Regions from separate parts of the Streptomyces sp. NPDC004134 genome, predicted to be linked through region 2. Evidence: riboswitches for the same ligand, from Rfam matches in the RefSeq annotation. Region 2 holds a riboswitch; each other region holds the start of a gene.
What was found. Region 2 has a riboswitch for thiamine pyrophosphate ahead of thiO (glycine oxidase ThiO). Riboswitches for the same ligand answer to the same signal wherever they lie in the genome.
Positions count from the first base shown of each region.

Region 1: another riboswitch for thiamine pyrophosphate. It lies ahead of ACFYVJ_RS20795 (thiamine ABC transporter substrate binding subunit); the one in region 2 lies ahead of thiO (glycine oxidase ThiO).
Region 3: another riboswitch for thiamine pyrophosphate. It lies ahead of thiC (phosphomethylpyrimidine synthase ThiC); the one in region 2 lies ahead of thiO (glycine oxidase ThiO).

Region 1 covers NZ_JBIAMS010000016.1:74,295-84,015, reverse strand. Annotated here, with positions in the region: gene ACFYVJ_RS20810 (ABC transporter permease) at 1-331, shown strand, start outside; gene ACFYVJ_RS20805 (ABC transporter ATP-binding protein) at 363-1,382, opposite strand; gene ACFYVJ_RS20800 (ABC transporter permease) at 1,382-2,986, opposite strand; gene ACFYVJ_RS20795 (thiamine ABC transporter substrate binding subunit) at 3,085-4,143, opposite strand; TPP riboswitch at 4,181-4,291, opposite strand; gene rlmN (23S rRNA (adenine(2503)-C(2))-methyltransferase RlmN) at 4,306-5,424, opposite strand; gene ACFYVJ_RS20785 (hypothetical protein) at 5,465-5,845, opposite strand; gene ACFYVJ_RS20780 (phosphatidate cytidylyltransferase) at 5,964-6,893, opposite strand; gene frr (ribosome recycling factor) at 6,965-7,522, opposite strand; gene pyrH (UMP kinase) at 7,621-8,412, opposite strand; gene tsf (translation elongation factor Ts) at 8,696-9,529, opposite strand; gene rpsB (30S ribosomal protein S2) at 9,575-9,721, opposite strand, start outside.
Region 2 covers NZ_JBIAMS010000029.1:38,176-47,896, reverse strand. Annotated here, with positions in the region: gene ACFYVJ_RS29180 (thiazole synthase) at 1-590, opposite strand, end outside; gene thiS (sulfur carrier protein ThiS) at 596-856, opposite strand; gene thiO (glycine oxidase ThiO) at 853-2,121, opposite strand; TPP riboswitch at 2,120-2,230, opposite strand; gene ACFYVJ_RS29165 (NAD(P)/FAD-dependent oxidoreductase) at 2,319-3,617, shown strand; gene ACFYVJ_RS29160 (Rv2175c family DNA-binding protein) at 3,739-4,104, shown strand; gene thiE (thiamine phosphate synthase) at 4,179-4,877, shown strand; gene metF (methylenetetrahydrofolate reductase [NAD(P)H]) at 4,969-5,886, shown strand; gene ACFYVJ_RS29145 (hypothetical protein) at 5,927-7,060, shown strand; gene ACFYVJ_RS29140 (phytoene desaturase family protein) at 7,115-8,662, opposite strand; gene ACFYVJ_RS29135 (SAV_6107 family HEPN domain-containing protein) at 9,163-9,639, shown strand.
Region 3 covers NZ_JBIAMS010000005.1:247,969-257,689, reverse strand. Annotated here, with positions in the region: gene ACFYVJ_RS09880 (protein kinase) at 1-985, opposite strand, end outside; gene ACFYVJ_RS09875 (hypothetical protein) at 967-1,323, opposite strand; gene ACFYVJ_RS09870 (serine/threonine-protein kinase) at 1,320-2,789, opposite strand; gene ACFYVJ_RS09865 (NACHT domain-containing protein) at 3,006-6,062, opposite strand; gene thiC (phosphomethylpyrimidine synthase ThiC) at 6,229-8,028, opposite strand; TPP riboswitch at 8,021-8,152, opposite strand; gene ACFYVJ_RS09855 (YibE/F family protein) at 8,226-9,721, shown strand, end outside.

The DNA.
Region 1 (9,721 bases), on a different contig from region 2:
GGGGGTGGCGAACACGATGGTCATCTCGGTGCTGGAACGCCGCGCGGAGATCGGCCTGCGCCGCGCCCTGGGCGCCACCCGGGGCCACATCCGCACGCAGTTCCTGGCGGAGTCGCTGCTGCTGTCGGCGCTGGGCGGCGCGGCGGGCGCGCTCCTGGGGGCGGGGGTGACGGCGTCGTACGCGGCGTCGCAGTCGTGGCCGCCGGTGATCCCGCCCTGGACCCTGGCGGGCGGCCTGGCGGCCACCCTGACGGTAGGCGCCCTGGCGGGCCTCTACCCGGCCCTCCACGCGAGCCGCCTGTCCCCGACCACGGCACTGGCCACGCCGTAGCGCCCCGCGGGGGGTGGTGGTGCGGGGATCCTCACCCTCCGAGCACCACCACCTCCGACGGGTCGAACTCCACCCCCACCCGGTCCCCCACCTCCGGCGCACCCCGCAGCGCCACCGACGACTCCAGCTCCGGTCCCGCGTCCGGCCGCAGCGTCAGCAGCACGTGGTCCCCCCGGAACGTCCGCCCCACCACCGCGCAGGACAGCCCCGTATCCGCGGGGCCCACCCGCACCCCCGCCGGGCGTACCAGCAGCGGCCGCTCCCCGGACACCCCGGAGTCAGCCAGCCCCACCCGCCCCCACGGCGTCTCCGCCGCCGGGCCGCGCACCGTCCCCCGTACGACGTTGGCAAACCCCAGGAACCGCGCCACGAACTCGTCCGCCGGCCGCTCCCACACCTCCACCGGCGTGCCGGTCTGCGCCACGCGGCCCTCCCGCATCACCACCACCCGGTCGGAGAGCGCGAACGCCTCCCCCTGGTCGTGCGTGACCGCCAGCACCGTCGTGCCCAGCCGTCCGAAGAGCTCGCGCAGCTCGACCACCAGCCGTTCGCGCAGCGAGCGGTCCAACTGCCCCAGCGGCTCGTCCAGCATCAGCAGGTGCGGCGACGGCGCCAGCGCCCGCGCCAGCGCCACCCGCTGCTGCTCCCCGCCCGACAGGGCCCCCACCGCCCGCCGCTGTGCCCCCGGCAGCCCGACGAGCGACAGCAGTTCCGCCACCCGCTCCCGGGCCGCCGCCCGCGAGGCCCCGTGCATGCGCAGCCCGAAGGACACGTTCCCGCCCACGTCCCGGTGCGGGAACAACTGCTGGTCCTGGAACATCAGCCCGACGCCGCGCCGGTGCGCCGGCACCCCGGCCAGGTCCCGCCCGCCGAGCAGCACCCGCCCGCCGGCGACGGGCTGCAGCCCGGCCACCGCCCGCAGCAGCGTGGACTTGCCGCTGCCGCTGGGCCCGAGGACGCTGACGATCTCGTGGTCCGAGACGTCGAGGGCGATTCTGTCGACCGCCGCGCGGGCGCCGTAGCGCACGGTGACGTCGTCGAGTACGAGCATCAGAACTCTCCCGCCTGGTTCTTGCGGACCCGTTCCAGCAGCAGCAGCGACACCGCGCACACCGCCATGAGGATGGTGCTCAGCGCCATCGCCTGCCCGTAGTTGGTCTCCCCGGCCCGGCCGAGGAGCCGCGCGACGGCGACGGGCAGCGTCGGCCGGTCGGGCCCGGCGATGAAGACGGTCGCCCCGAACTCGCCGAGGGAGACCGCGAACGCGAAGCCGGCCGCGACGAGCACCGCCCGCCGCACCAGCGGCAGATCGACCTCCCGCCAGGCCCGCAGCGGCGACGCGCCGAGCACGGCGGCGGCCTCCCGCAGCCGGTCGTCGACGGCGCGCAGCACGGGCAGCATGGTCCGTACGACGAAGGGGACGCCGACCAGCGCCTGCGCGAGCGGCACGAGCATCCAGGAGGACCTGAGGTCGAGCGGCGGGCTGTCGAGGGCGATGAGGAACCCGAAACCGACGGTGACGGCGGAGGTGCCCAGCGGCAGCATCAGCAGCGCGTCGAAGCCGCGGACGAGGGGACCGGCGCGGCGGGTGACGGCGGCCGCGGCGAGGCCGCCGACGACGACGGCGATGACGGTGGCGACGGCGGCGTAGGCGAGGGAGTTGCCGACGGCTTCCAGCGGCGGGACGGCGAACGTGCCGTCGCTCTCCTGGAGCGCGCGGTAGAAGCCGAACCCGTGGCCCCCGGGGGTGGCGAAGGAGCGTTCGACGAGGACGGCGAGCGGCGCGAGGAGCAGCACGGCGACGAGGGCGACGACGCCGCCGAGGAGGGCGCGTTCGCCGGCGCCGCGGGGGCGGCGGGCGGTGGTCTCGGGGGCGACGAGGCGCAGCGCGGTCTCGCGGCGGCGCACGGTCCAGGCGTGCACGGCGAGGACGGCGGCGACGGCGGCGAGTTGGAGGAGGGAGAGGACGGCCGCGGTGGGCAGGTCGAGGAAGTCGGCGGTCTGGCGGTAGATCTCGACTTCGAGGGTGGCGTACGCGGGGCCGCCGAGGATCTGGATGACGCCGAAGGAGGTGAAGGTGAAGAGGAAGACCATGAGGGCCGCGGCGGCGACGGCGGGCCCGAGCGCGGGCAGGGTGACGTGCCGCCAGGCCGCGAGGCGGCCGGCGCCGAGGACGCGGGCGGCTTCCTCCTGGCGCGGGTCGAGCTGGGCCCACAGGCCGCCGACGGTCCGTACGACGACCGCGAAGTTGAAGAAGACGTGGGCGAGGAGGATGGCCCACACGGTGGTGTCCAGCCGTACGCCCCACCAGCCGTCGAGGACGCCGCCGCGGCCGGTGAGCGCGAGGAAGGCGGAGCCGACGACGACGGTGGGCATCACGAACGGCACGGTGACCAGGGCGCGCAGCAGGTGCTTGCCGGGGAAGTCGAAGCGGGCGAAGACGTACGCGGCGGGCAGCGCGAGGACGAGCGTGAGCCCGGTGGAGGCGGCGGCCTGCCAGAGCGTGAACCACAGGACGCCGAGGATGTCGGGGTCGCCGAGGACGCCGGGGATGCGGCCGAACTGCCAGCGGCCGCCCTCGCGCAGGCCGCGGGCGACGATGGCGCCGACGGGGTAGGCGAAGAAGACGCCGAGGAACGCGGCGGGGACGGCCATGAGCGCGAGTCGGCCGGCCGCCCCGCGTATCCGGCGGCGGCCCGCGCCCGTTGCCGGTCCCGGTCGCGTGTCTTCCTTGCCGCGGACCGCGGCCCGGATCACTTCACGACCAGCGAGGTCCACGTCTTGATCCACTGCTCCCGGTTGCCGTCGACGGTCGCCGGGTCGAGGGTGTGGGGGTCGGCGATCTCCTCGCCGTAGCGGGTGAACACCTCGGGCAGCGCGGTGTCCTCGCGCACGGGGTGGACGAACATGTTCAGCGGCATGTCCTGCTGGAACCGCTCGCCGATCAGGAAGTCGATGAGGGCCTTGCCGCCTTCGGCGTTGCCGGCGTTGGCGAGCAGCCCGGCGAACTCGATCTGGCGGAAGCAGGTGCCGGTGGACACGCCGGTGGTGGCTTCCTTCGGCTGGGACTCCATGTCGAGCACGGGCGGGCTGGAAGCGTACGAGACGACGAGCGGCTTGTCGCCCTTGCCGGCGCCGGAGAAGCGCTCGTAGTACGCCTGCTCCCAGCCGTCGACGACCTCGACGCCGTTGTCGCGCAGCTTGCCCCAGTAGTCCTCCCAGCCCTCTTCGCCGTACGCGTCCGCGGTGGCGAGGAGGAAGGCCAGGCCCGGGGAGGAGGTGGCGGCGTTCTCGGTGACGAGGAGGTCCTTGTAGCGGGGGTCGGCGAGGTCGTCGAAGGTCTGCGGCGGGTCGAGGTTCTTCTCCTCGAAGTACGCGCGGTCGTAGTTGACGCACACGTCGCCGTAGTCGACGGGGGTGACGCGGTGCTCGTCCGCGTCGAGCTGGAGTTCCCCGGGTATGCGGTCGAGCCCCTTCGCCTCGTACGGCGTGAAGATGCCGTTGTCGAGGCCGCGGGAGAGGAGGGTGTTGTCGATGCCGAAGAAGACGTCGCCCTGGGGGTTGTCCTTGGACAGGACCGCCTGGTTGACGGCGGAGCCGGCGTCCTTGCCCTTGAGGATGTCGACCGTGTACCCGGACTGCTTCTCGAACGCCTTCAGTACGTCGTCGGAGACGGCGAAGGAGTCGTGCGTGACGAGGGTGACGCTCTTGTCGCCCGAGCCGGACCCGGATCCGTCGCCGGAGTCCGAGCCGCAGGCGGCCAGGCCCAGGGCGAGGGACGCGGCCAGGGCGGTGGTGACGATGCGCTTCATCGGGCTGCTTTCGTGGCGGCGGGCAGCCCGGGCAGCAGCAGAGTCTCGACCGAACTTCCTACCCAGAATGACCTGGGCGAGGTTCGAGGGTCTGCGGCCTTGACGGTGCCGCACTCTCAGCGCTGCGAGCGCTCCCCTGTCGGTGTGTACGTATGAACGGTATCAGGCGGTGGTGTCGGCCGCGGAGGCGGCGAGCTGCCCGCAGGCGCCCTCGATCTCCTGGCCCCGGGTGTCCCGTACGGTCACGGGCACGCCGTGGGCCTCCAGGGCGGCGACGAACGCCCGCTCGTCCTCGGGCCGGGAGGCGGTCCACTTGGATCCCGGGGTGGGGTTGAGCGGGATGAGGTTGACGTGCGCGCGGCGGCCCTTGAGGAGGCGGCCGAGGAGGTCGGCGCGCCATGCCTGGTCGTTGATGTCCTTGATCAGCGCGTACTCGATGGAGACGCGGCGGCCGGAGCGCGCGGCGTACTCCCAGGCGGCGTCGAGGACCTCGCGGACCTGCCAGCGGGTGTTGACGGGCACGAGGGTGTCGCGCAGCTCGTCGTCGGGCGCGTGCAGGGAGACGGCGAGCCGGCACTTCAGGCCCTCGTCGGCGAAGCGGAGCATGGCCGGCACGAGGCCGACGGTGGAGACGGTGATGCCGCGCTGGGAGAGCCCGAGGCCGTCGGGCTCGGGGTCGGTGAGGCGGCGGACGGCCGACAGCACGCGGTTGTAGTTCGCCAGCGGCTCGCCCATGCCCATGAAGACGATGTTCGACAGCCGCGCCGGGCCCCCGGGAACCTCGCCGTCGCGCAGGGCGCGCATGCCGTCGACGATCTGGTGGACGATCTCGGCGGTGGACAGGTTGCGGGTGAGCCCGGCCTGGCCGGTGGCGCAGAACGGGCAGTTCATGCCGCAGCCGGCCTGCGAGGAGATGCACATGGTGACGCGGTCGGGGTAGCGCATGAGCACCGACTCGACCAGCGTGCCGTCGAAGAGCCGCCACAGGGTCTTGCGGGTGGTGTCGCCGTCGCAGCTCAGATGCCGTACGACGGTCATCAGCTCGGGCAGCAGCCCCTCGGCGAGCTTCGCCCGGGACCCGGCCGGCACGTCGGTCCAGCCGGCCGGGTCGGTCGCGTAGCGCGCGAAGTAGTGGCGCGAGAGCTGCGTGGCACGGAACGGCTTCTCCCCCAGCTCGGCGACGGCGTCGCGGCGCTCGACGGGGGTGAGGTCGGCTAGGTGCCGCGGCGGCTTCTTGGCACCACGGGGGACGGCGAAGGTGAGCTCTCCTGGCTTCGGCATAGCCGTACCAGTGTCGCAGACGGATTCACCCTCGCCCGCCTCATCCCCAAATGCCCTGATTCGTCGACAAGAGCCCCCTGGTCGGCGCCCCGTGGCCGTCGGCCAGCGGTGCCACACCGGCACCCGGTGCCCCGTGGTCGTCGCCCGTGGGGGCGAGACCGCCCGTGGGCGACCCGTGGCTGTCGCCCTTCGGCGCGGCACCGCCACCCGGCGACCCGGCGTTGTCGCCCAGGGGCGCGACGCCCCAGTCGTGTTCGGCGGCCAGGGCCATGTCGTCGCTCCGCCGGTCCTGGGGCGCCACGCCCGCGCCCGGTGCGCCGGAGCCGTCGCCCGCCGGTGCGGTGCCGACGGCCACCGCCACGGCACCGGCCGCCAGCATGGCCACCGCCGCGGCGCGGGCCGTCATACGTGTGATCGTCATCGAACTCCCCCTTGGGTCGCGGACATCCCCACCACCGTGCCCGCCCGGCCGATGCCGCCCACAGGTGTTTCGACCCTCGCCGAAAACGTCCGGGAGTCCAGGGGAACGGGGCGGCCGGTCAGCCCGCGCCGACGAAGATCACCATCAGCAGCCACACCACCGGCGCCGTCGGCAGCAGCGAGTCCAGCCGGTCCATGATCCCGCCGTGGCCGGGGAGCAGCGTGCCCATGTCCTTGATGCCGAGGTCCCGTTTGATCATCGACTCGGCGAGGTCGCCGAGCGTCGCCGAGGCGGCTGCGGCCGCGCCCAGCAGGAGGCCCTGCCACCAGCGGCCGTCGTCGATGAGCAGTTCCATGCACACCGCGCCCGCCGCCATCGCGAAGGCCAGCGCGCCGCCCAGGCCCTCGCGGGTCTTGCCGGGGCTGATGCGCGGGGCGAGCTTGTTGCGGCCGAACTTGTAGCCCACGGCGTACGCGCCGGTGTCGCTGATCACCGTGAGGATCAGGAACGTCAGCACCCGCTGCGGCCCGTCGTCGTCCGCGGCGAGCATCAGTGCGACGAAGGCGGCGAGGAACGGCACGTAGAACGCGGCGAAGACGCCGGCGGTGACGTCGCGGAGGTAGTCCTGCGCGGGGCCCGTCAGCCGCCAGACGGGGACGGCGAGGGCGGTGAGCGCGAGGGCTGCCCCGGCGCCCTCGGCGCCGCGCACGTACCCCGCGATGACCATGGCGATGCCGCCGGCCACCAGCGGCACCAGCGGCGTGCGGATGCCGCGGCACTCCGCCAGCCGCGACGTCAGCTCCCACAGCCCGACCGCCACCGCGATGACGATGACGCCGAGGAAGAGCACTTTCACGACGAACAGCGTGGCCAGCACGATGGCGCCGAGGCCGAGCCCGACGCCTATGGCGGCGCCGAGGTCCCGGCCGCCGCGGCGCCGCTTGGGGGCGGGCGGCGGTGGGGTGGGAGGACCGTCCGGGGCGCCGGATCCCCCGGAGGGACCTGGGGAGGGTTCGTCGGCAGGGGCGTCGCCGGACACGATGGGCATGCGCGGAGTCTGCGCCCTTTCACCCCCGCCGTACACGGGACCCGCCGGGGCCCCCCTGGAGGAGTCGTTCATCAGACCTCGAGCAGCTCTGCTTCCTTGTGCTTGAGCAGCTCGTCGACCTGGGCCACGTACTTGTGGGTGGTGTCGTCGAGCTCCTTCTCGCCGCGGCGGCCCTCGTCCTCACCGATCTCGCCGTCCTTGACGGCCTTGTCGATGGTCTCCTTGGCCTTGCGGCGTACGGAGCGGATGGCGATCCGCGCGTCCTCGCCCTTGGCCCTGGCGACCTTGATGAACTCCTTGCGGCGCTCCTCGGTGAGCTGCGGGAAGACCACCCGGATGATGTTGCCGTCGTTGGAGGGGTTGACGCCGAGGTCGGAGTCGCGGATCGCCTGCTCGATGTTGCGCAGGGCGCTCTTGTCGAACGGGGTCACCACCGCCATCCGCGGCTCCGGCACCGAGAACGACGCCAGTTGGTTGATGGGGGTCTGGGCCCCGTAGTAATCCGCCGTGATCTTGTTGAACATCGCCGGATGCGCCCGCCCGGTGCGGATCGCGGCGAGGTCCTCCTTGGCGACCACGACGGCCTTCTCCATCTTCTCCTCGGCTTCGAGGAGGGTCTCTTCGATCACCACTGGCTCCTGGTCTCATCCGTGAGCGGAACGGGAGAGCCCCTGTCCGCCCGTACCATGCCTGCACGGTGTCCGACCGGCAGGCCGTTGTCCATCCCTCAGACCCGGCTGCCGTGCGCGCTCACGAGCGTACCGATCTTCTCACCCCGCACCGCCCGGGCGATGTTGCCCTCCTTCAGCAGCTCGAAGACGAGGATGGGCAGTTCGTTGTCGCGGCACAGGGTGACGGCCGTGGCGTCGGCGACCTTGAGGTCACGGGTGATGACCTCGCCGTATCCGAGCGCGTCGAACTTCACCGCGTCCGGGTTCTTCTTGGGGTCGGCGTCGTAGACCCCGTCGACGCCGTTCTTGCCCATGAGCAGGGCCTCGGCGTGGATCTCCAGGGCGCGCTGCGCGGCGGTGGTGTCCGTGGAGAAGTACGGCATGCCCATGCCGGCGCCGAAGATGACGACGCGGCCCTTCTGCATGTGCCGGATGGCGCGCAGCGGGATGTACGGCTCGGCGACCTGGCCCATCGTGATCGCCGTCTGCACCCGGGAGTCGATGCCTTCCTTCTCCAGGAAGTCCTGCAGGGCAAGGCAGTTCATCACGGTGCCGAGCATGCCCATGTAGTCGGAGCGGGCCCGGTCCATGCCGCGCTGCTGCAGTTCGGCGCCGCGGAAGAAGTTTCCGCCGCCGATCACCACCGCGATCTCGTACCCGTCGCGGACGACGGCCGCGACCTCGCGGGCGATGGCGTGCACGACGTCCGGGTCCACGCCGAGGTCCCCGCCGCCGGAGAAAGCCTCGCCGGACAGCTTCAGCAGGAAGCGCGAGCTGTCCCTCTTCGTATGGTGGTCGTGGTCCGCCTTGCCGTGCCGGCCGTGGTCCGCGTCGGCGTCCTCGTTCATGAAGTCTCCTCGTGCGCATACGAAGGAGGCCATCGCCGTGGGGTTCTGTATCGACCCATTCCCGGCAATGGCCTCCTCGTCACTTCCGCGGCCCGGCGGCGGTCCCCCGCACCGGCCCGCAACAACTCAACCCGACCCTAGCGGGGCCGGTGGCCGTCCGCCGTACACCGTGCGCACCGAACTCCGCGGCGGCCCGCCCCGCGGCGGGCCGGATCGCGGCGCGCGCCGTCCGGTCGCGCTCGCGCGCGCCGGGCGGCACGGTGCACGCCGGTGGCGCCGGTGCTCAGGCGCCGACGCGGATGCGCGCGAAGTGGATCACCTGCACGCCCGCCTCGGCCAGCAGCTTCTGCACCGACTTCTTCGGGTCCTTGGCGAACGGCTGGTCCAGCAGCACGTTCTCCTTGAAGAAGCCGTTCACGCGGCCCTCGACGATCTTCGGCAGGGCGGCCTCCGGCTTGCCCTCCTCGCGGGAGGTGGCCTCGGCGACGCGGCGCTCGTTCTCCACCGTGTCGGCCGGGACCTCCTCGCGGGTCAGCCAGCGCGGGCTGAAGGCGGCGATGTGCTGAGCCACCTCCTTGGCCGTCTGCGGGTCGGCCTTGTCCAGCTCGACGAGCACGCCGACCTGCGGCGGCAGGTCCGGCATGGTGCGGTGCATGTACGTGCCCACGTAGGCGCCCTCGAAGCGCGCGAAGCGGTCGAGGACGATCTTCTCGCCGAGGGTGGCGTTGGCCTCGTCCACGTACGCCTGGACGGTCTTGCCGTCGATCTCGGAGGCGAGCAGCGCCTCCAGATCGGCCGGCTTGGAGGCCGCGACGTGCTCGGCGAGGGCGTTGGCGACGGCGATGAACTTGTCGCCCTTGGCGACGAAGTCCGTCTCGCACTTCAGCTCCAGCAGGACGCCGGAGGAGTTGTCGTCGGCGATCACGGAGACGACGGCGCCGTTCTCGGCGGAACGGCCCTCACGCTTGGCGACGCCCTTCTGGCCCTTGACGCGGAGCAGCTCCACGGCCTTGTCGACGTCGCCCTCGGCCTCTTCCAGCGCCTTCTTGCAGTCCATCATGCCGGCGCCGGTGAGCTCCCGGAGCTTCTTGACGTCGGCGGCGGTGAAGTTCGCCATGATTCGGTGGTTTTCTCTTCTCGACGGGTGACTGGGATCGGCGGATCAGACCTGCGGGGCGTCGCCGGCGGGCTGCGCGCCCTCGGCGGCCTCGGCGGACTCTGCAGCCTCGACGGCCTGCTCGGCGGCCGGGGCGGGGGTCTCGTCGGCCTGCTCGGCGTCGGCGACCTTGGCGGTCTCGGCGGAGGTCTG
Region 2 (9,721 bases):
TCGAGGATGACGGGCACCCCGGCGGCCTCGGTGATGAGCTGGAAGTTGTGCGGGTTGCGGATGCCGAGCCCGGAGCCGATGGGGGAGCCCAGCGGCATCACGGCGGCGCAGCCGGCGTCCTCCAGCTTGCGCGCGAGGACGGGGTCGTCGTTGGTGTACGGGAGCACGGTGAAGCCGTCGTCGACGAGTGTCTCGGCGGCGGCCAGCAGCTCGACCGGGTCGGGCAGCAGGGTCCGCTCGTCGGCGATGACCTCCAGCTTCACCCAGTCCGTGCCGAGCGCCTCGCGGGCCAGCCGGGCGGTGAGGACGGCCTCTCCCGCGGTATAGCAGCCGGCGGTGTTCGGCAGCACGCGGATGCCGTGGCGGCGCAGCACGTCGAGCACGGAGCCGTGCACGCCGGGGTCGACGCGGCGCATCGCGACGGTGGTCAGCTCGGTGCCGGAGGCGAGGAGGGCACGCTCCATGGCGTCCAGGCTGCTGGCGCCGCCGGTGCCCATGATGAGGCGGGAGGAGAAGCGGACGCCCGCGATGGTGAGCGGGTCCGCGCCGGTGAGGTCTGCGGGGACGGGGGCGGGGGCGGTGCTGGTCACGGTGGTCAGCCTCCCTGGACCGCGGTGAGGATCTCGACGCGGTCGCCGTCGCCGAGGGTGGTGGTGGGCCAGTCGCCGCGCGGTACGACGTCCTCGTTGACGGCGGCGGCGACGCCGCGGTGCGCGGCGGTGAGGGTGGCGACGAGGGCGTCGAGGGTGAGGCCCGCGGCGATCGGGCGGGGCGTGCCGTTGACGGTGATGGTCGGTGCGCCGGCGGGGGCGCCGGCTCGGGTGCCGGTGCGGGTCCGCGTGGTGTCCTCGGTCATGGGTGCTGCCGCCCTTCGTGCTGCTGGTGCGTACGGCCGAACCGGGTGGCCGCGAACGGGCGGGCCACGTCGGGGAGTTCGCCGCCGGTGAGGACGGCGGCGAGCGCGTCGCCGGTGACGGGGGTGAGGAGCACCCCGTTGCGGTAGTGGCCGGTGGCCAGGTGCAGCCCCGCCAGGGCGGTGGGGCCCAGCAGCGGCGCGTTGTCGGGGGAGCCGGGGCGCAGCCCGGCGCCGGCCTCCACGAGCGGCAGCTCCGTCAGCCCGGGCAGCAGCTCGTGCGCGTCGCGCAGCAGCTCGTACACGCCGCCCGCGGTGACGGTGGTGTCCCAGCCCAGCTCCTCGCTGGTGGCGCCGACGACCAGCTCGCCGCTCTCCCGCGGCACCAGGTACACGCTGCTGCCGCGCACCACGGCCCGTACCGTACGGGACAGGAACGGCGCCCCGGTCTCCGGCATCCGCAGCCGCAGCACCTGCCCCTTCACGGGCCGCACCGGCGGCCGTACCGCCTCCGGCACCCCCGCCAGGCTGCCGCTGCGGCTGCCCGCGGCGAGCACCGTCTGCCCGGCGCCGAGCCGGGTGCCGTCCGCCAGCTCCGCGCCCGCCGCCCGCTCGTCCGCGCCCGCGCCGGCGAGCCGCAGCCGTACCGCGAGGCTGCGGTGGAAGGCGACCCCGGCCCGCTCGCAGGCGGTGACGAGCGCCGCGGTCAGCAGCCGCGGGTCCGTCTGGTGGTCGCCGTCGACGCGCAGCCCGCCGCGTACTCCGGGCGCGAGCATCGGCTCCAGCCGGCGGCACTCGCTGCCGCTGAGCCACTGCGCGGAGAGCCCCAGCCGCTGCTGGAAGCCGTGGAGTTCGCGCAGTTGGGCGCGGTCGTCCGCGTCGAGCGCGACGGAGAGCGCGCCGCAGCGGCGGTAGCCGATGTCCCGGCCGGACGCCTCCGCCAGCTCGGCGGCGAAGTCCGGATAGCGTTCCGCGGCCGCCAGGTTGAGCGCCAGCAGCGCTTCCTCGCCGTAGTGGAGTTCGGTCACGGCGGCGAGCATCCCGGCCGCGACCTGCGCGGCGCCGCCGCCGGGGGCCGGGTCGGCGACGGCGGTGGCCAGCCCGCGGCGGGCCGCCTGCCAGGCGGTGACCAGGCCGATGACGCCGCCGCCGATGACGAGGACGTCGTACGCGGCATCCGCCGTGCGCGGCGCGCCCGTTGGTGCCGCCGCGGGCGCCGCCTGAGGTGTCGTGGTGGGTTCCGTCGGGGGTGTGTCGCGTGGCTGCATGGGCGCGTTCGCCCCTCCCTTCGCCGGCATGACCCGGATCAGGTTCGTACGGTCGGGGGCCGCCAGCCCCCCTCTCAGCCCGGTGCGCCGGGCTCCCGCGAGTCTTCCCGGCCACCCTAACTCCGTACGCCCGGCTGCTGTAAGGGAGCCTCGCGAGCGGGCCCGGCGCGAGCGGCGGCCGACGGGTGCGGCATACAGTGATCGGTGTGACCGACGCAGAACCGGACCGCGGCCCCGCCGGCCGGGCCGCCAGCCGCCCCAGCCGCGCCGCCGACCCCGCCGCGGGCACCGTCGTCGTCGGCGCGGGGATGGCCGGCGTGCAGACCGCCGTCGCGCTGCGCGAGCAGGGGTACACCGGCGCCGTCACGCTCGTCGGCGCGGAGCCGCACGACCCGTACGACCGGCCGCCGCTGTCGAAGGCGGTGCTGCTCGGCAAGGCCGAGGGCTCGGCGTTCGAGGTCGACTTCGCGGAGTACGGCATCGGGCTCCGGCTGGGGCTGCACGCCGACCGGTTGGACACCGCGGGGCGGGTGCTGGAGACGGACGCCGGGCCCGTGCCGTACGGGAACCTGGTGCTCGCCACCGGCGCGGCGCCCGTCCCGCTGCCCGGCGCCCCGGCCGGCGCCACGCCCGGCGTGCACCTGCTGCGCACCCTCGACGACGCGGCGCGGCTGCGCGCCGTGCTGGTGCGGCGCAGCCGGGTCCTGGTGGTCGGCGCCGGCTGGATCGGCGCCGAGCTGACCACCGCGGCGCGCGAGCAGGGCTGCGAGGTGACGGTCGTGGAGGCCGCCGGGCAGCCGCTGGCGGCGGCGCTGCCCGCGGCGGTCGCGGCGCCGATGGCCGCCTGGTACGAGGAGAGCGGTGCCCGGCTGCTCACGGGGCGCCGGGTCGAGCGCGTCGACAGCGACGGCGAGGACGGCCCGGTCGCGGTCGTCCTCGACGACGGTACGGAGCTGACCGCAGACGCCGTCGTCGTCGGCATCGGCGCCCACCCGACCACGGCCTGGCTCGCCGGCTCCGGCGTCGGGCTGGGCGGCGACGGGGCGGTGCGGGCCGACGAGCGGCTGCGTACGAACGTGCCCGGCGTCTGGGCCGTCGGCGACTGTGCGTCCTTCCCCTCCGCGCGCTACGGCGAGCGGCTGCTGATCCACCACTGGGACAACGCGCTGCAGGGCCCGACGACGGTCGCGGCGGACATCGCGGGCGCGCCGGGCGTGGTGTACGACCCGGTACCGTACTTCTGGTCCGAGCAGTTCGGCCGCTTCGTGCAGTACGTCGGCCACCACACGGACCGCGACGAGCTGCTCTGGCGCGGCGACCCGCACGGCTCCTCGTGGTCGGTGTGCTGGCTGCGCGCCGGCCGGCTCATCGCGCTGCTGGCCGTGGGCCGGCCGCGGGACCTCACCCAGGGGCGCAAGCTGATCCACGCCGGCGCCGCGCTGGACCGCGAGCGGGCCGCCGACGCGGCCGTACCGCTGAAATCGGCCGCGCTCTGACACCCCCGGCGCGCCGCGGGCCGTGTCGGCACCCCCGCATCCGGGGATGCTTCGCGGTGATATGCCTCCCTTTGGCGCTGCCCTGTACCGGCAGGCCGTCCGAGATGGCAGGCTGGGGGGTGTGACCGAGATTGATGCGAAGATCGATGCTCTCGTCCCCTCCTGGCTCACCCTCCCCGACATCGCGGAGAACCTCGGCGTCGAGGTGACCCGCGTGCGGCAGTTGGTCAAGGAAGGCCAGTTGATCGCGGTGCGGCGGGGTGAGAACAACGCGCTGCACGTGCCCGCCGAGTTCATCGGCGAGGGGAAGGTCGTCAAGGGCCTCACCGGCACCCTGACGCTGCTCAAGGACGACGGCTTCAGCGACGCGGAGGCGCTGGAGTGGCTGTTCACCCCCGATCCCTCGCTCCCGGGGACTCCCGCGCAGGCGCTGCGCGAGAACCGCGGGACGGAGGTCAAGCGCAGGGCGCAGGCACTGGCTGTGTAACCTCGCGGGGCCGGGCGCGCAGTCGCGGGTCCGGCCCCGCGACCGTACGGGACCGTACGAGGGGGGAGTGCCGCATGACGGCCGGAACCGCCGCCCGCGCCACCGCAGACGCCCGTGCGCGGCTCGGCGCCGCGCAGCTCTACCTGTGCACCGACGCCCGTACGCGCCAGGGCGACCTGCCCGAGTTCCTCGACGCCGTGCTGGCCGCGGGCGTGGACATCGTCCAACTGCGCGAGAAGGGCATGGAGGCCCGCGAGGAACTGGCGCACCTGGAGGTGTTCGCCGACGCCTGCCGCCGGCACGGCCGGCTGCTCGCCGTCAACGACCGCGCCGACGTGGCGCACGCCGCCGGTGCCGGCGTGCTGCACCTGGGCCAGGGCGACCTGCCCGTGCCCGCCGCCCGCGCCCTCCTGGGCGCCGGGCCCGAGGACGTGCTGATCGGCCGCTCCACCCACGCCGAGGCGGAGACCCGCGCCGCGGCCGAGGAGCCCGGCGTCGACTACTTCTGCACCGGCCCGTGCTGGCCCACCCCCACCAAGGCCGGGCGCCCCGCGGCCGGCCTCGGCCTCGTCCGGTACGCGGCGGGGCTCGGCACCGACCGCCCGTGGTTCGCCATCGGCGGAATCGACCTCGGAAACCTCGACGAGGTCCTGGCGGCAGGCGCCCGCCGCGTCGTCGTGGTGCGCGCCCTCACCGCCGCGGAGGACCCCGGAGCTGCGGCGGGCGAGTTCGTACGGCGGCTGCGCGCGGCCCGGAACGGTGACGTCCGGTAGTCGTCCGGGCGGCCCGGGGCGCCGGGTCCAGGCCGGGCAATCGAGCTGGCCGTCTTGGGTCCTGAGGTGACAGGCGGTTAACCTGCCGCGTATGGCCACCGGCATCGCTTCGACCAGGAATGATCGCGCAGTCACTGTTCGTGAACTGCTCGCGTCCGGCAAGCAGTCGTTTTCGTTCGAGTTCGCCGCCCCGAAAACCGACAAGGGCGAGCGGACCCTCTGGAACGCCGTACGGCGCATCGAGGCCGTACGACCGACCTTCGTCTCCGTGACGTACGGCGCCGGCGGCTCGTCCCGCGAGGGCACCGTCCGCGCCACCGAGCGCATCGCCACCGACACCACGCTCACGCCCGTGGCGCACCTCACCGCGGTCGACCACTCCGTCGCAGAACTGCGCAACGTCATCGGCCAGTACGCGGACGCCGGCATCCGCAACATGCTCGCGGTCCGCGGCGATCCGCCCGGCGACCCGACGGGGGAGTGGGTCGCGCACCCGCAGGGGGTGTCGTACGCCGCGGACCTGGTCCGGCTGATCAAGGAGTCGGGCGACTTCTGCGTCGGCGTCGCCGCCTTCCCCGAGCGGCACCCGCGGTCCACGGACTGGGACAGCGACATCCGGCACTTCGTCGACAAGTGCCGCGCGGGCGCGGACTACGCGATCACCCAGATGTTCTTCCACGTCGACGACTACCTGCGGCTGCGCGACCGGGTGGCCGCCGCCGGCTGCACGACGCCGATCATCCCGGAGATCATGCCGGTCACCAACGCCCGCCAGATCCAGCGGTTCGCCGAGCTGAGCGGGGCCACGTTCCCGCCGGAGCTGGCGGATCGGGTTCTCGCGGTCGAGGACGACCGGGCCGCGGTACGCTCCATTGGCATCGAGTACGCCACGGACATGTGCGAGCGGTTGCAGTCCGAGGGAATCCCCGGACTGCACTTCATTACGCTGAACCACTCCACGGCAACGCTGGAGATCTACCAGAACCTCGGGCTGCACCGGCGGTCCTGAGGGCAGGCACCACCAAGCGGGGGCGGAAGAGAGGCACGTGATGGGCGACTTGGCTTGGTTGGCCCTCTATGCCGCGTTCGGCGTGATCTCGCTGTGGCTGCTGTGGGAAGTGCTGATGCAGTACAAGGCCCCGCTGCGCTGGCGCGCGCTGGCCTTCGTCGGCTTCCTCTGCGTGGTGCTCGGCGTGCTCATGCCCTCGGCCGTCGTGATCGGGCTGGGCGTGGTGGCGTTCGGAGTCGGACAGACCAAGGTCACGTTCTCCTACCGCAGCGGCTACTCCGGCGGCTGGGCGGTGAACAGGCGCGGGGAGGACGAGGACTACGACGGCGGCTACGAGGCGCAGGGGTACGACGAGGGCGCGTACGACGCCCGCCAGGCGCCGCCGCCCCCGGAGCACGCCGCCGCCTACCCGGCGTACGCGCCGGAGAGCGCGCCGCCCGCGGCGCAGGAACAGACCTCGCAGTTCTCGCCCTTCGGCGACGACCAGGCCCTCGCGGGCGCCGCCCCCGGGCAGCAGACGTACGCGGGCGGCTATGACGCGTACGGAAACGGAAGCAACGGCGCCGGTTACGACTCCGGCAGCTACGCGGCCACCTCCGCCTACGACTCCGGCGGCTACGCCACCACGTCGGCGTACGACACCGGCAGCCACGCCACGACCTCCGCCTACGACACCGGCAGCCACGCGACCACCTCCGGCTACGAGGCCGGGGGCTACGCCACCAACGGCGCGGGCACGAGCGGCTACGGGCAGGACCAGCAGATATACCCGGACACCGGCGGCTACGGCACGGAGCACCAGTACGCCGCCGGGTACGACGCGGCCGCGCCCGACCCGGGCGCCGGCTACGCGGACCCCTACGGCGGCACCGAGTACGCCGCCCCGGCCCCGCCGCAGTACTACGACTCCACGCAGGGCGGCGGGCAGCAGTACGACACGGGCGGCGCCGGTTACCTCGGCTATGAGCAGCAGCAGCAGTACAGCCAGCAGTACTCCGAGGGCTACGACACCGGCCGGCAGCCGGCGTACGGCCAGGACGGCTACGGGACCGGGACGGCCGGAGACAGCGTCTGGATGCCGCAGCAGCGCGACGCGGACCCGCTCGGCACCGAGGACCCGTACGCGCAGCAGCAGGGCTACCCCGGCTACGAGCAGCAGCAGTACCGCTACTGACCCCGGGCGGTCACCCGCCCCCGACCACCGGTCCAGCGCCCCGCCCGCGCTCCCTCAGCGGGAGCCGCGGAAGTCCGCGCCCTCCATGATCAGCCCGGCGACCAGGGCCCCCGACATCCCGGCGTGCGCGAGACCGCCGCCCGGGTGCGCCCAGCCGCCGACGGCGTAGAGCCCCGGCACGGCCGTGGCGTTCGGCAGCGGCAGATACGCGCCCCCAGCCCCCGCCAGCGCGGGCCCCGGCACCGCGCCGCCCGGGGCGCCCGTCTCGGCGGCGGTGTCCGCGGGCGTACGCACCTCGCGCCACAGGACGCGCTCCGCCAGCCCCGGCACCGCCCGCCCGGCAGCCGCCACCATCAGGTCCGCGAACGCCTCCGCGGCCTTCTCGCCGCCCTCGGACGCCCAGGCCCCGGCGGGGACGACGGCGGTCAGCGTCACGGCCTCGTGCTCCTCGTCCGGGCGCTGCGCGGGGTCGTCGGGGCGCAGCACGGTGACGGTGGGCGCCGGGCCGGTCCCCGGCAGCTCGCCGTCGAAGATCCAGGCGAGTTCGCGCGCGGGTTCCGGGGAGTGCACGACGGTACGGTGCACGGCGTCGCCGTCGCGCGCGCCGCGCAGCGCCAGGCACACGGTCATCCGCGCCGGTACGTCCCGCGCCGCCGAAGGGGTCCGGCCGCCCGCGTACGCGCCGGGCGCCAGCTCCGCCAGCCGGGCCCGCGGCACCCCGGCGATCACCGCGTCGGCATCCGCCCGCCCGCCGCCGGCCAGTTCGACGCCCGCGGCCCGGCCGTCCCCGCCCACCCGGACGGCGGCCACCTCCGCGCCGAACGCGAACTCGATCTTCCGCTCCAGGCAGCGCTCGTACAGCGCGTCCGCCAGCGCCCGCATGCCGCCCCGCACGTACCAGCCGCCGAAGGTCTCCTGCACGTACGGCAGCATCGCCGCGCCCGCCGGGGCGTGCCGCGGGTCGAAGCCGTAGGCCAGCGCGTGCTGCGCGAGCATCGTCCCCAGCATGGGATACGCGCCGAGTTCGCCCGCGCCGACGTCGGCCACGGTGGCGGGCGGGGGGGCCGGGCGGGGGCCGCGCAGGCGGCGCAGCAGCCCGCGCCCCTGGGGCGGCGGGGGCGCGGGGTAGAGGTCGGCGGCCAGCGCGCCGGGGTCCGCGGGCAGGGGCTCCTCGACGAGCGGGCGGCGGGCGGCCTCCCAGACCCGGCGGCCCCGGTCGAGCAGGGCGGTCCACGCCTCGCCCGCGCCCGGTCCCGCGGCGGCGTCGAGTGCCCGTACGACGCCCGCGCGGGAGGCGTTGGGCAAGGTGGCGGCGGTGCCGTCGGGGAAGACATGCCGCTCGGCCGGGTCCACCGGCACGAGGTCCACGCACTTCTCCAGCTTGCGGCGGCCCGTCTTGAGGAACAGGTCGCGGTAGACCGCGGGGAGGTACAGCACCCCGGGTCCGGTGTCGAAGCCGAAGCCGTCGCGCTCCAGCCGCCGTACGCCGCCGCCGTGGGTGCCGGTGCGCTCGTGGACCGTCACCCGGTGGCCCGCGAGGGCCAGCCGCGCGGAGGCGGCCATGGCGCCCATGCCCGCCCCGACTACCGCGATCTCTGCCATGACCCGGACTTTATCCCCCGCTCCGCGCGGGCCCGCGGGGGGTCCGAGCGGGGCTGGGGGTGCGTACTCAGTCGTAAGTATGCGTACTCAGATACCTGCTTGAGTATCCGAGCGGATGGGCCCCGACCTGCACAAACGGCAAAGTGAAGGACGTGGGACGGACGCAGTGCGGGGCCACGGACCGCCGACACGGGGTGGCGGAACGGGACTCCGGTGCCGGCCCACGGGGGGGAACGGGGGAAATGGGGGGAAGCTGCCCCGGTGGTGGAGCGACGGGGGATCGCTTCGCGCCGGGGCAGCGCCCGTCTGTACGGGTGCCCGCCCCGGCCGGGGCGCCGTTCCACCCCGGGGCGGCACTGGTCGGCGCAATTGCCGCGGAGGGTGTGGTCGGGGGCATCGTCGCAGCTAGCGGGGCAGTTCAGGTCGATTGTCAGTGGGGTGCGCCACCATGGCACATACGAACGAACGACTGAAGGACTGACACTGACAGGAGGCAAGCCATGGCAGCCGAGCCGGCTTACGCCCCACCGAGTGATGTCCACCCCGTCCTGCGCCCGGGCAGTGCGCCCAAGGCGGCGCTGGAGCTCCTCGCGCAAGCCCACGCCGGTCTGGCGGAGGCGGCGGAGATGGAGACGGCGAACGAGCGCTACTCACTGGCCCACCTCGCCGCGCTGCGCACTGCCGCGGCGGTCCTCGCCGTGCGCGGGCGGCCGGAGCCGACCCCGCGGCGCCGGCAGCGCATCCGCAGCGCGTGGGAGGTGCTGCCGGAAGTCGCGCCGGAACTCGCCGAGTGGAGCGCGATGTTCGCGGCCGGCGCCCGGCTGCGGGCCCGCGCGGAGGCGGGCATCAGGGATGCTGTCGACGCGGAGGAGGCGGCCGATCTCCTGCGCGCGGCAGGCATGTTCACGCGCATAGTCGAGCGGATGCTGGTCGTCCAGCCGCTGATCCGTCCCCAACCGGGCCCGGAGGCACGCTGAGGCGCTGCGCGCCGGCCGGGGCGGGCCGCGTGGGGCCGGCGGGCACGGGTCCGGCGGGTCGGCCCGACCGGCCGGCCCGCGC
Region 3 (9,721 bases), on a different contig from region 2:
TCGCCACCGGAGCGGAAACGCCCGCCCCCGGCGGCGGCGCCGCGCGCGTATCCCCGGCCCCGTACCGTTCCGTCAGCTCCCGTCCCTGCCGCTGGTACGCCAGCACGATCCCCGCCCACCGGTCCGGCATGCCGGACCACGACGAGCCGGGGGCACCGGCGGCCGCGCCCGCCTCCTCCGCCAGCGCCCGCAGCGCCTCCGGGCCCGGCCGGGCCGCCGGGTCGAGCGCCAGGCAGGGCCGCACGAGGCCGAGCAGCGGCTCCGGCACCGCGCCGAGGTCCACCGCGCCGCGCGCGACGAGCGCCAGCAGCCGGACCGGATCGCCGGTGTCCGGGCACGGCGGCCGGCCGGTGGCCAGGGTGCAGAGCGTGGCGCCGAGCGCGTAGACGTCGCACGCCGGGGTCGCTGGCTCGCCGCGCGCCTGTTCCGGGGCGATGTACGCGAGGGTGCCGAGGGTCAGCCGGGTACGCGTCAGGTCGGTGGCGTGCGAGATGCCGAAGTCGATGACCTGGATGCCGTCGGCGGGCAGCAGCACGTTCTGCGGCTTCAGGTCGCGGTGCACGACGCCGACGTCGTGCAGCGCCTGGAGGGCTGCCGCGCAGTCGGCGGCGAGCCGGGCGACCGTGGCGGGGTCGGCGGGACCGCCGCGCGCGGTGAGTTCGCCGAGGGAGGGCGCCGATACATAGTCCGTCGCCAGCCACGGCCGCGGGGCCCCCGGGTCGGCGGCACGTACCCGCACGGTGTGCCGCCCGGCCACCCGGCGTGCCACGCCGACCTCGCGGGCGAACCGTGCCCGGTCCGCGTCGTCGGCCTCGCCCTCCGCCAGCAGGGTCTTGACGGCGGCCAGTTCGCCGGTGGCGGTCTCGACGGCGAGGTAGACGCGGCCCATGCCGCCCGCGGAGAGCCGGGCGACGAGCCGGTACGGGCCGAGGTGCCGCGGGTCGGCCCGGTGCAGCGGGCCGGGGGTCACGCCGAGGTCAGGCACAGCGTCCGCCCCCGTTCGGTGAAGAGGTACCGCACCTGCGTCGTCCCGGGGCACCGGTCCTCGCCCTGGACCTGCGCCAGTACCCGCAGGACCGCGCGGCCCTCCGGGACGGTGTCGGCGCATCCGACGGTGGTGGCGAAGACCGCGTCGTCGGTGAGGGGAGTGACGTCGAGAAGGGACCCGTCCTGCGGTGCGGCCCCGATCACGCACTCACCCTCGGTGAACCGCCGCTCCAGGCAGATGCTGACGACACCCGCGTCGCTCTGCCGGCTCCACGCCACCGCCGCGTCGGTGCCCATGCAGCGTTGGACGAGGCCGCCGTCCTCCGTCGCGGTCACCTTCCAGGGCGCGTCGGGTCCCGTGCCGCAGGCGGCGGTCTCGGGAGCCTCGGCGGTCCAGCCTCGCGCCGGGTCCAGGCCGGTACGCACGCACTCGCCCGGCGCCACGTCGGCGAACGCGCGGTCCGTGGCGTCGGGTTCGCGCGACTGCTCGGACCGGTAGTAGCTGTACGCGCCGACGCCTGCGAGCAGCAGGAGGAGTGAGGCCATGAGTGCCTGCACGGAGCGGACGAAGACCCGCGCGCCCCGGCCGGGCCCGTCGGATTCCCCGTCCGGCACGTCGTGTGCGTCCCCCGCGCCACCTGCAACGCGCCGCGCCTCCGGCTCCGGCTGCGGTCCGGGGTGGTGCGCTTCCCGTACGGCCGTCGCCTCCGGCACCGTACCCGCCGGCTCCCGTACGGTCTCACCCCGCACGGTCTCCTCCCGCACCGTCTCCGGCGGCAGTTGCGGCGCGCCCGGCCCCCGCCCTCGGGCCCCGGCCACTCCGGGCCCTCACCGCCTTCCCGCAGCACCCGCGGGTCCGCCGCCAGTGTCCGCGCCTGTCGCGCGTACCCCTGGATCAGCCGCGCCCACGGTGCCGGCAGCCACCCGCTCGCGTCCGGCACCGTCGGGAACTCGGCCAGCTCGAAGGTGAAGAGGTCCAGCAGCTCCCTGGTCCGCGGCCGGTCGGCGGGGGAGAGCGCGAGGCAGGCGCGGACCACCGGGGCGAGTTCGTCCGGTAACCCGGCCAGGTCGGTCCGGCCCTCGGCCACGTAGGTGAGCAGCAGCAGCATCTCGGTGTCCGCCGGATAGGGCGGGCGGCCGACGGCGAGGTGGAAGAGGGTGGCGCCGAGGGAGTAGACGTCGGAGGCCGCGGTGGACGGTTCGCCGACGGCCTGCTCGGGGGAGGTGAAGGCGACGGTGCCCAGGGTGAGCTGGGTGCGGGTCAGGTCGGCGGCGTGCGAGATACCGAAGTCGATGAGGCAGGGGCCGGCGAGTTCGAGCAGCAGGTTCTGCGGTTTGACGTCCCGGTGCACGATGCCCTGCCGGTGCAGCTCCGCCAGCGACTCCAGCGCGCCCCGCGTCACCCACCGGGCCCCGGTCCCGGCCAGCGGCCCGGCACGGCGTACGAGTTCCGCCACCGAGGGGGCGGGCACGTACTCGGTCGCCATCCAGGGCCAGGGCGCGTCCGGGTCGGCGTCGAGGACGCGCGCGGTGCGTACGCCGTCGGCCCGCCGGGCGACCTTCACTTCGCGCGCGAAGCGCCGCCGGACGATGGCGTCGATCTCGCCTTCGGCGAGCAGGGTCTTGACGGCGGCCAGGGAGCCGTCGCCTGCGGAACGTGCGAGGAAGACGCGCCCCATCCCGCCGGTGGCGAGCCGCCCCAGCAGCGTGTACGGGCCGAGCGCCGCCGGATCGTCCTCCTGAAGGGGCCGGATGTCCGCACCCTCGCCCGCGGCGGACCCGCCCGGCGTCTCCCCCTCCACGGCCAACGGGCCCTCCCCCTGGTCACGTTCGCAAGAGAGAAAGTGTAGTCGCGGCCATGACACGAACCGAGACCGCGGCAAGGGATCGTCACACCAGGCCGCCACCCGCTACGAGAGCGGCTTCCGCCGGTGAAGTCCGTGCCGCCAACGCCTCGACCGCGCTCGCGGAGTGCTACACCGTCTCCCCGTATGACGACGGCGCCGCGATCGGAATGCCTACGATGCGTCCGGAGGATCAAGCGACAGCCGTGCGTCCGGAAAGTTCTCCCGGCCGAGCACTTCGATCCCTGCAGTTCCGGCAGACGGAATGTCGAGGTCCAATTCGGGCCGAACCGCAAGCGGACTGAGATCCAGGGGATCACAGGGATCCTTGAGTTGGATAAACAAACGAGTAATTGCAGGAAAAGCCTGCAGAATGAGACCGACGTCCTCGTATGACCGCACACCGTAAAGAAGAAGCTGCTCGACCTGCGGAATCGGCGACATGCCCGTCAATCCACGGAGAGAGGGCATCTGCATACCCAGGTTTCGCAACTGGTCAATCCCCCGGGCAATGCCCATCACGGTACCGCAGTCGACCTCTGCGCCCAGCCTATCGAGGTAGAGGCTACCAAGCCCGATACCGGCCAAGGGCGACAGGTCACCGACGCGCGGGCATCCGAATATCGTAACCGAACAAAGATCGGGCATGTCGCCAAGGAAGGAAATATCGCTTACCACCTGATTGTCGCCAAGCACGAGCCAGGATACGCGCGAACGCAGCAGATGAGAAGAAAGCTCCCGCTGCGGGATGGAAGAATTGCAGATAAGGGTTTCTACGGGCCCGAGAGAGGGGATCTCGGCAAGCTGCTCCACATTACCGACATCGACCTGCACAGAGGAAAGGTCCCGGCCTGAAAGGATTTCCGAGGCGAAAGTTGCCGTATCGAAGTTGTGCCATTGGTGGGCGATACGGGTGCGCATTCGAGAGGAGCAGACCGACATCAGGTCCCTCAGCAGCGGCAGCGAGTCGCTACCCGCCGCCTGCACGGCGGTACTCGGCAGCCAGCCCCAGTCGGTATGCTCGGCTGCGAACTTGCGCAGTTCGGGAAGGATCTGCTCCCCCACCATGGCATATTGCAGCCATTCCTGCGCTCGAGGCGGCAACGACTTCCCCACTCGGCTCAGAACAGCCTTGCGTACCTCACCGTCCAGGCGGGAGGCATACGGCAGGCAGGAGCCCAGCAGAAGATGGATTCGCCGTTTTTCTTCGGCCTCCTCGACGCTGTCGCCGCGGTCGAGGATCTCCTTCATCAGTTGCGAGCGGTCGTTCGGATCGCAGTGTCCCACCGCCATCCGGATGACGTCCGCCCATTGATCGTCACCTGCCTTGCTGCTGAGTAGCCCGAAGTTGCGCTCCTCTTTGAACTCCTTGGCGGCCAGGTAGTCCTGAAACGTCCGGTGGATGAAGTCGAAGGTATCCACGCTGGTCTCGCGCAGCAGGCCGGTCCTGTTCAGCAGGTGGTTGAACGCATCCTGCGGCGTGCACTGCCGCTCGACTTCGGGCAGCGTGGGCAGCAGTCGAGCCATCTGCCCCTCGGCGTGGCTCTTCTCTCCTTCCACCCGCCCGTTCAGGACGAGCCAGGAGGCTATGCGCTGCAGCATGGCGAGCTGCTCCTCCTCGGCCAGCCGCATGCCTTCGGAAGCCCCCACCCGGCGCTGCTGGTCCCGCCGCACCAAAAGCATGCTGAGAGCGGCCCGGTAGACGTCCATCCGCCTTTTCGGCAAGGTGCCGTCCCACTCGCGGTGGAGGGCGCATATCATTCCGCACAGCAGTGGGCTGTCGGCCAGGGCGGAGAGGTCGGGAGAAGTACCGAGGGTGCGTAGCAGAGCGTCTCGTAAGCGAGTCAGTTCCTGGCGCTCACGCGCCGCCTCGAGGGCTGTACCGTCGGTTTCGGATACGGTCTGCGCAGCACGATGCCAGCGCTCCACGAACAATTCCCTGTCCTCTGCATTCATCGAGCACAGGGACAGTTCCTCGAAATTCCATTCGTCAAGCCAGCCGACAGGGACAGCAGAGGGCCGAACCGTCACCAACGTCAGCGTCCGCGGATACAGTTCCAGCAGGCGGGCCATCCACTCCTTCGCCTCGTCACGCTCGAACGGCGGGATCTCGTCCAAGCCGTCGACGAGCAGCAGGGCCCGCCCGGCACGAAGGACGCGATCCGCCCAGCCGTCCGGCTGACTATCGGCTCTGAGGCAATCGTCCACCTCAAGGAACTGAGAAGGGCGTGGCTGCAGAATTCCCTGCCGAGACATCTTGCGCAGCCGTAGCACGAAGGGGACTCGGTGGTTGAGGGCAGACAGCTCCTCTGCGAAGGACCCGGTTGCCGCACCGACAGCAAGCCACTGGATCAGTGTCGACTTCCCTGCGCCCGCCTGGCCGCGCAACAGGATGCGGGACTTGTCGGCGAGCAACTGATCTATCCGCTCCCGGCGGTCGTGCCGAGACGCTGATGAGGGTCCGTGCTCGCCGGCCAGGATCTCCGGGTCACCTGCGTCGGACTCCCGGGAAGAAGTAGCCTCCAGAGTCAGATACGCGGTGTCGAGGTTCCACCCGCGCCCGTGCGCCCTGCCCAGGTCGAGGCCGAAGATCCTCACCTTCCCGTGGTCTGCTCTGACGGCCTCTGCGTAATCTCTCTCGAAGCTCACGTCTGCGCGATCCCGGCTGGGGATGCGATCCAGCAGCAGGTCGATCTGACGGGCTTGTGCAGCTATGGCCCGGAACTGCTCTAGCTGCGTCCTCTGAATGAACGACGAGCGCTGGGAGAAGAACTGGAGGATGTGCAGGCAGGACAGTTCGAGCAGCGACTCGTACATCGCTTCACCGGAAGCGGACAGACTGAGGGCCGCGCGGGGGGCGGCGCGCCGCAGCTCTGCGGCGAACTGCTCGTAGCCGAGCTGCACCGCCTGAACGTCGTCCATATCGATCTCACCCAGCACGAGAAGAGTTCGGGTGAGGCGATCCGCCACCGCGTCCTGCTCTCCGGTCACGGCAGACGACACTTCGCGCGGCATGGACTCGACCGTGCGCTTCACCAGCGTACTGACAAGCCTTTGGATGTCCTTCTCCGCGAGGGTTCGCTTCTCCCCCTTGAAGGTGAGCCTGCCCGCGATGCGTACGGGGTTGTCCACCAACCCTGCTCCCGCGGGAGCGGTGAAGAGCTTGCTGACCAAGCGAGCAGCCACTGGTCCGGCAGCCTTGGCTGCCAGGGTCCCGGCGGTCACCTCCATGCTGACACTCCTAAGCATGTGCTCGTTCGCACGGGCGGAAGGCCCTGTCGTCCACCGGGATCGGCGCCGGTTTTCACCGTACCGGGGCCGGCTTGCCGGTCCGCTCCTCGGGCCCATGCCGGCGGGAGGGGCAGGAGCACGGCTCCTGCCCCTCCCGCCATCGGGCTCAGTCGGTCAACGGCAGGTAGACGCGGTTGCCCGCGTCCGCGAACTCCCTGGACTTCTCCAGCATGCCCCGTTCGATCTCCTCCGCCGTCAACTCCGCCTGGTCGTCCGAGCCGAAGCGTTCCGTGATGCTTCTGCTGATCTTCATCGAGCAGAACTTCGGGCCGCACATCGAGCAGAAGTGCGCCGTCTTCGCCGGCTCCGCCGGGAGGGTCGCGTCGTGGAACTCGCGGGCCGTGTCCGGGTCCAGGGCCAGGTTGAACTGGTCCTCCCAGCGGAACTCGAAGCGGGCGTCCGACAGGGCGTCGTCCCAGTCCTGGGCGCCCGGGTGGCCCTTGGCGAGGTCCGCGGCGTGGGCGGCGATCTTGTACGTGATGACGCCGGTCTTGACGTCGTCGCGGTCCGGGAGGCCCAGGTGTTCCTTCGGGGTGACGTAGCAGAGCATCGCCGTGCCCCACCAGGCGATCATCGCCGCGCCGATGCCGGAGGTGATGTGGTCGTAGGCGGGCGCGATGTCGGTGGCCAGAGGGCCGAGGGTGTAGAACGGGGCCTCTTCGCAGATCTCCTGCTGGAGGTCGACGTTCTCCTTGATCTTGTGCATCGGGACGTGTCCCGGGCCCTCGATCATGGTCTGCACGCCGTGGGACTTCGCGATCCGGTTGAGTTCGCCGAGCGTGCGCAGCTCGGCGAACTGCGCCTCGTCGTTGGCGTCGGCGATCGAGCCGGGCCGCAGGCCGTCGCCGAGGGAGAACGTCACGTCGTACGCGGCGAGGATCTCGCACAGCTCGTCGAAGTGGGTGTAGAGGAACGACTCCCGGTGGTGGGCCAGGCACCAGGCGGCCATGATGGAGCCGCCGCGGGAGACGATGCCCGTCTTGCGGCGGGCGGTGAGCGGGACGTAGCGCAGCAGGACGCCGGCGTGGACGGTCATGTAGTCGACGCCCTGCTCGCACTGTTCGAGGACGGTGTCCTTGTAGACGTCCCAGCTCAGTTCCTCGGCGCGGCCGTCGACCTTCTCCAGCGCCTGGTAGAGCGGCACGGTGCCGATGGGCACGGGGGAGTTGCGCAGGATCCACTCGCGGGTGGTGTGGATGTTGCGGCCGGTGGACAGGTCCATGACCGTGTCGGCGCCCCAGCGGGTGGCCCACGTCATCTTCTCCACCTCCTCCTCGATGGAGGAGGTGACGGCCGAGTTGCCGATGTTGGCGTTCACCTTCACCAGGAAGTTCTTCCCGATGATCATCGGTTCTGACTCGGGGTGGTTGACGTTCGCGGGGAGCACGGCGCGGCCGGCCGCGATCTCGTCGCGTACGAAGGCGGGCTCGACGCGCTCGCGCAGCGCGACGAACTCCATCTCGGCGGTGATCTCCCCGCGTCTGGCGTACGCGAGTTGCGTCACGGCGCCGCCGCGGGCGCGCCGCGGCTGGCGCGGGCGGCCGGGGAAGACGGCGTCGAGGTTGCGCAGGCCGCCGCGGGGCGAGGTGTGCTTGAGGCCGTCGTCCTCGGGGCGGGGCGGACGGCCCGGGTACTCCTCGGTGTCGCCGCGGGCGATGATCCAGTTGTCGCGCAGCGGGGTGAGCCCGCGGCGTACGTCGGTGTCGGTGGTCGGGTCGGTGTACGGCCCGGACGTGTCGTACAGCGTCACGTCGTCGCCGTTCGTGAGGTGCACGCGCCGCACCGGGACCCTGATGTCGGGCCGCGCGGGGTGCTCGATGTGGTCCTTGTGCCAGCCGATCGCGGTGGCTTCCGCAGATTCCGCGGAGTCCCCGGTGGCGGGCGTACGTGCATCCGAAACGGTCATGGAGACCCACTCCCTACGCCGGCATTACCCGGTAACAGGTTCGGCGGTCGGCGCAGCCTCGGTCCGGATCCGGATCCGTCAGCGCCCTCTCAGCCCGGTGCTCCGAGCTCCCGCGGTGTGCAGTTCGCCGACCACGCTAACCGCTGCACGCACCGGTACGAAAGAGGGCCCCGGAGCACTCCTGCGATGATCTGGCCGTGACACATTCGCACAGCCACCACCACGGCGCCCCCGCCCCGCCCGCCTCGCACCGGCTGCGCAGGGTGATCGCCGCGGTGCTCGTCCCGTTCGCGCTCGCGGTGCTCGCCGGGCTGATCGCGCTGTGGCCGGGGAGTGAACCGGCGGGCGAACGCAGCGGCATCGGCTTCGACCAGGAGCGGCAGCGGGCGAAGGTCACGAAGGTCGAGGAAGTGAAGTGCGCGGACGTGGGCGCGCAGATCCAGGAGCAGGGGCCGCCGGGCGGCGGTGGCGGCACCGACGAGCCGCGGCCCGACCAGGACGCGGTGTGCGAGCAGGCGACGATCGAGGTGACGTCGGGCAAGCACGCCGGGCGGACCTTCACGGAGATCGTCGCGCCCGACGCGTCCCGGCGGTACGAGGTGGGGCAGGAACTCGTCGTCTCCTACTCGCCGAAGGCGCCGCGCGAGCTGCAGTACGCCGTCTCGGACGTGGTGCGCACCGTGCCGATGACGGCGCTGGCGCTGCTGTTCGCGGTCGCGGTGGTCGTCGTGGGGCGGCTGCGCGGGCTGGCGGCGCTCGCGGCGCTGGCGGTGAGCTTCGCGATCCTGATCCTGTTCATCCTGCCGGCGATCCTCGACGGGTCGAACCCGCTGGTGGTGGCGGTGGTCGGGGGCAGCGCCATCATGCTGATCGCGCTCTATCTGTGTCACGGCTTCAACGTGCGTACGTCGGTGGCCGCACTCGGCACACTCGCGTCGCTGCTGCTGATCGGGCTGCTGGGCTCGCTGTTCATCGGCTGGTCGAAACTGACCGGGAACACCGACGACTTCACGGGCCTCATCCACACCCAGTACCCGGACATCGACATGAGCGGGCTCCTGCTCGCGGGGGTGCTGATCGGCTCGCTCGGGGTGCTCGACGACGTGACGGTGACGCAGGCGTCCGCGGTGTGGGAGCTGCGGCAGGCCGATCCGTCGGCGCCGTGGCGGAAGCTGTACGCGTCCGCGATGCGGATCGGGCGCGATCACATCGCGTCGGTGGTGAACACGCTGGTCCTCGCGTACGCGGGGGCGGCGCTGCCGCTGCTGCTGCTCTTCACGATCGCCGACCAGGGCGTCGGCACGGTGGCGACGAGCGAGTTCGTCGCGGAGGAGATCGTACGGACCCTCGTGGGCAGCATCGGGCTGGTCGCGTCGGTGCCGCTGACGACGGGCCTCGCGGCGCTCGTCGTCTCCGCCGACCGCCGCCACGGATCGGGTCCTGCACCGGTGCCGGTCGCGGACCCTGGCGGGGGTACGGGACCTGGCGGGGGTACGGGATCGGGTGCCGGTACGGGAACGGGGCCGATTCCCCGTACGAGGTCGGGACCGGGACCTGCGCCTCAGCCAGGACCCGGGCCGGGATCAGGCCCGAGACCGGGCGCCGGCATGGGCCCTGGATCGCAGCCGGGCGCCCCTGCGGGGCCCGGAGGCTGGGGAGGCACGGGCTCCGGCGCTGCCGCGGCTCCCCCGGA